2 regions of the Exiguobacterium sp. s127 genome follow, and region 2 is predicted to be linked to the other one. Evidence: riboswitches for the same ligand, from Rfam matches in the RefSeq annotation. Region 2 holds a riboswitch; the other holds the start of a gene.

Region 1 (2,390 bases), on a different contig from region 2:
ACGCGGGGCATACACGGTAAACCCTTGAGCGGCAAACTGCTCTCCGACAGTACGGACGCTTTGAGGGGTTGCGTTAAAACCGTGAGACAGTAAAATACCGATTGGACCTCGTTCAATCAAAAAAGCTTCTGCGCCAAACAGGACGAGTGATGATGAATTCATAAAGGGTTCCTCCTTCTATTAAAAAACTCGTAGTGCTTTAGGCGCACTACGAGATTCTCGTAAGTATCATCCAAAGCATCGGCTTTGCTGGTCGGAGCACCTTGCATGTTGCAGGTTGCCGTGGGTTCGTAGAGCCAGATCTCTCGCCCACTCTTGATATATCGTATAGGAATTGTCGGAATAATCATTGTGAAGAGGATAGCATTGATTGAAATACGTTGTCAAGAAGTCAAAAAGAAGTCGAAATTGATAAACTGGGTAATTTGGTTTAATTTTGAAAATATGGTTGACTTGAGAAAGGAATCCCCGTAGTGTAAGCATTAGATTCACGACATAAGAACGACTTGAAACATCACACATATGAACTTCATACCGTAGCACTTATCGAGAGAGGTGGAGGGACTGGCCCTACGAAACCTCGGCAACAGACTTCTTACGTCGTACTGTGCCAATTCCGTCAGACGTTTGTCTGAAAGATGAGCGGAGCGGATTCTGCCTTAGTGCAGATGGAAGGATCCTTTTCTTTTAAGAGAAGGGTCCTTTTTTTGATGTTTTCCTAAAAAAAGAGAATGAAATACAATTCATTTTGTATTTTAGAATGACCTGTGCTAGTCTTGAGCTGTATAACTCAATAACCAGTTCTTCGGGGTAGGGTGAAAATCCCAACCGGCGGTGATGCGATTGATAAATCGATGAGCCCGCGACCTGCAGTGTACGCACTGTGGCTGACTTGGTGAGACTCCAGGGCCGACGGTAAAGTCCGGATGGGAGAAGGACGAAACAATGCGCTTGCTGCCATTTTCTGAAAAAATGTTTTCAGGGAAAGGTCTGTTTCTGTATGTGTAAAAACAGAAACGCGAGACGCTTATTTCGTCAATCCTTCAATCACGACGCCCCTTTTACAGGAGGCGTCTTTTTTATTGAAAGGAGCGGAAAAAATGGAAACATTAATGGAAACATTCATGAGTTATGCGATGCAACTAGCACACATGTTAAACGGTCAAACGAGCCCGAATCCGAGTGTCGGCTGCGTCATCGTCAAACAGGGGCGGATTGTTGGTTTTGGGGCCCACCGTTATGCGGGAGGACCCCATGCCGAAGTCGAAGCGCTCCTCATGGCAGGTGAAGCAGCACGCGGAGCCGATCTCTACGTGACACTCGAACCGTGCAATCATCACGGCAAAACACCGCCGTGTACGGAAGCAATCCTCGAAGCAGGAATCAATCGTGTTTTTATCGCGACAGAGGACCGCCACGCGCTCGTCGCAGGAAGCGGTATCACACGTCTCCGTCAGGCGGGGATTGACGTCGAAGTCGGTCTACTAAAAGACGAGGCAGTGGCACTGTATGAACCATTTTGGACGGCGATTGAACGAAAACGTCCGCATGTCACAGTGAAAGTCGCCCAAACGATGAACGGGACGATTGCGACGGGTGAACAACGCTTTATCACTTCGGAAGCGGCACGTGCTGACGGACGGCAGTTACGCGGGATACACGACGCGATTCTCGTCGGAAGCGACACGGTGATCATCGATGACCCGGCACTGACGTTGCGCAGTTCGACCGGCATCGAACCGGTCCGTGTCATTGTCGATCGCCGCGGGCGCCTGACTGAAACATTCCAAGTCTTAAACGATGGCTTGAATCCGACGTACTGGCTGACGGAACAGCCACGAACAAGCGAACGGGCGAACGTGACGGTTTTCGTCGGGACGTATGCGACACCGGACCAAATCCTCGAACTTTTATATGAACAAGGTATTCGCAGTCTGTTGATTGAAGGTGGTCCCACGATTCAATCCGCATTTTTAGAAGCGGATCTCGTGGATACGATCGAACTCTATCAGGCACCGTCCCTCTTCTGTGGGACCAAGTCTCTGACGACGGAACAGGACATCGAAGACCGTTTTGATTTAGTGAAAATGAACCAAATCGGACAGGACGTCCATCTCCAGTATGTACGAAAGGAGAGGATGACATGTTTACCGGATTGATTGAAGAACTCGGCACAATAAAACGGAAAGTCCCCCGTCCGAACGGGCTGGCGCTCGAAATTGAAGCGACAGCAGTGCTTGACGGAACAAAGATTGGCGACAGCATTGCCGTTGATGGGATTTGTTTGACGGTGACGGCGATGACGAAGAGCGGATTCACGGCCGATGCCGTCCATGAGACGATCCGAGCGACGTCGCTTCAGACGTTACGGGTCGGGACAGCCGTTCAGC
Region 2 (2,390 bases):
TGCTATAAGTAAACTCTTGAGCACCCGGTATGTTATGGTATTTATCTTCGCAACCTAATGCGATGATGAGATCGTCATAAAAAAGTTCTGTCCCGTCTTGCAAGAACACAGAATTCGTCTCTGGCGAGATGTTAACGACATGCCCATATTTATATGTGAGATGTTTCCCCTCCGGAAATTCAATCCGGACATCACGATCGGATAATGTACCTGCTGCAAGAGCGTAATACTCGGTCTTTAGTGCGTGATACGGCAATCGATCGACAAGCGTCACGGCGACCTCTTCATCCTTGAAGCGTTCACAAATTCGCATTCCGCCATATCCGCCACCTAAAACGACTAGTTGCTTCATAACTTAAAATCCCCCTTAGTTCCCCTAAATCAGTCTGACCTTGTATAATACGACAAGAGGAAGGTAAATTCCTGCTTAAAGGAGGAAAAAAAGTGAATCCCATTATTGAATTTTGTATCAGTAACTTAGCGGCAGGGACCCAAGTCGTCATGTCACAACTCGAACGCGACCCGAATGTCGATGTCGTCGAGTATGGTTGTCTTGGCTACTGCGGCATCTGCTCGCTTGACCATTTTTGTCTTGTTGACGGCCAGACCGTCATCGGAGAGACACCGGAAGAACTGTTAGAAAACATCTACGCTAAAATCGAAGAAAATGAACTCTAAAAAAATCCCCCACCTCAAATGAAGTGGGGGATTTTGTCGGTCGGCGGGCGCGCCTAGGACTTATGCAGCTTGTTGACGACGGTTGATCCAAGGTTTTAATTTTAAGAACAGCGGAATGAAGAGTGCTGAGATGAAGAGGGCCTTGATGATGTTGAACGGCAAGATACCAGCGATGATCGTTGTCCATTTGACAGCCGGATCAAGCATGTAGTCCATCCCGAAGAACCAAGCATATGCCGGGAGGATCAACACATAGTTGAGAATCGCAAGTCCAAGTGCCATGGTAATGGTTCCTGCGACTAAGCCGGTTGCAAGACCTTGCGTTGATTTCTTTTTATGGTAGAACCAGCTGACAGGAAGAATGAAAGCAACACCCGCTGCAAAGTTTGCAAGTTCGCCGACCGGAACACCGCTTCCGCGGAAAATATAATAGAGAACGTTCTTCAATGCTTCGACGATTACACCCGCTACCGGTGAGAACATGATAGCAGCAATCAACGCCGGGACATCACTGAAGTCGATTTTTAAATAGTTCGGTAAAAAGGGTAGTGGGAAGTTGAGTAACATAAGAACAAATGAAATTGAACCTAACATTGAGAGTGTGACCATTTTTTGAGTGCGTTTCATACGAGTAAAATCTCCTTTTTTTCGTTCCTCTCGATGAAGTATTGGCATGACTGCGTCCAAAATAAACCCCCGTTGAATAAGATTCAACAGGGGAGAAGTCCGCAATAAAATAAGCCTATCCGAAATGTGCAAAATCGGAATAAGTCTATATACATGCCGCCATCTTCTCCCATCCAGACTATACTGTCGGCTCCTGAGTCACACAGAATCAGCAAATAGCGCCCTATTCGCTCGCGGGCTTCAGACAAATGTCTGTTTACCGCCGGTCGGGAATTTCACCCTGCCCTGAAGATGGAACGATTTAATTTTTTTGATACAATTCATTTATACAACGAATTCAAGATAGTTTCAAGCAACTAGGTTTCGAATCTACGTAAAGTTGCGTATACTATAGAAAAAGGGAAGGTGATTACATGATCCAATTAACAGAAGCAGCTGCTCTTCAAGTCAAAGAGATGATGCAACAAGCGCCGGACGATGAAAGAAATCTCCGCATGCTCGTTCAAGGTGGCGGATGCAGTGGTCTCTCCTACGGAATGGGTTTCGATAGCCAAAAGGAGACGGACCTGACATTTGAGCAACATGGTGTCAATGTCATCGTCAATGAAAAAGACTATCCGGTCGTCAAAGGATTAGAAATTGACTATAAACAATCGATGCTCGGTGGCGGATTCACAATCACGAATCCGAATGCAATCGCGACATGCGGCTGCGGGACATCATTCAGAACAGCGACGAACGCCGGGACACCCGGTGGTTGCTAACTCACAACGTGGACCTCAGAGTCCGCGTTTTTTTGTTTTTTCGTGCGATACAGGATTTTAAGAATCGGGTAGAGAAGACAGTAAGGCAACGGAATGAGTACGTCATCATTAAGGAGGACTATCGATGCGAAAAGTGTTGATTTTTGGTGGGACACGTTATTTTGGAAGACGCCTGGCATTACGACTCGCTGACGCCGGCGATGATGTGACGCTCGTCACACGGGGGGAACATACGCCACCTGTCGCGAAGGGCTTGACATTCTTTAAAGGGGACCGGACGTCAAGCAGTACGATGAAAGATTTAGGGAGTCAAAACTGGGA

What was found. Region 2 has a riboswitch for FMN ahead of KNP98_RS01555 (ECF transporter S component). Riboswitches for the same ligand answer to the same signal wherever they lie in the genome.
Region 1: it holds a riboswitch for FMN, as region 2 does, so the genes downstream of both, ribD (bifunctional diaminohydroxyphosphoribosylaminopyrimidine deaminase/5-amino-6-(5-phosphoribosylamino)uracil reductase RibD) here and KNP98_RS01555 (ECF transporter S component) in region 2, are expected to answer to the same signal.

The regions. Positions count from the first base shown of each region.
Region 1 covers NZ_JACSMO010000009.1:64,975-67,364, forward strand. Annotated here, with positions in the region: gene KNP98_RS12020 (alpha/beta hydrolase) at 1-162, opposite strand, end outside; SAM riboswitch class I at 223-325, opposite strand; SAM riboswitch class I at 541-645, shown strand; FMN riboswitch at 798-942, shown strand; gene ribD (bifunctional diaminohydroxyphosphoribosylaminopyrimidine deaminase/5-amino-6-(5-phosphoribosylamino)uracil reductase RibD) at 1,101-2,159, shown strand; gene ribE (riboflavin synthase) at 2,144-2,390, shown strand, end outside.
Region 2 covers NZ_JACSMO010000001.1:318,110-320,499, forward strand. Annotated here, with positions in the region: gene KNP98_RS01545 (NAD(P)/FAD-dependent oxidoreductase) at 1-352, opposite strand, end outside; gene KNP98_RS01550 (YuzB family protein) at 445-678, shown strand; gene KNP98_RS01555 (ECF transporter S component) at 739-1,305, opposite strand; FMN riboswitch at 1,463-1,602, opposite strand; gene KNP98_RS01560 (HesB/IscA family protein) at 1,719-2,069, shown strand; gene KNP98_RS01565 (NAD-dependent epimerase/dehydratase family protein) at 2,194-2,390, shown strand, end outside.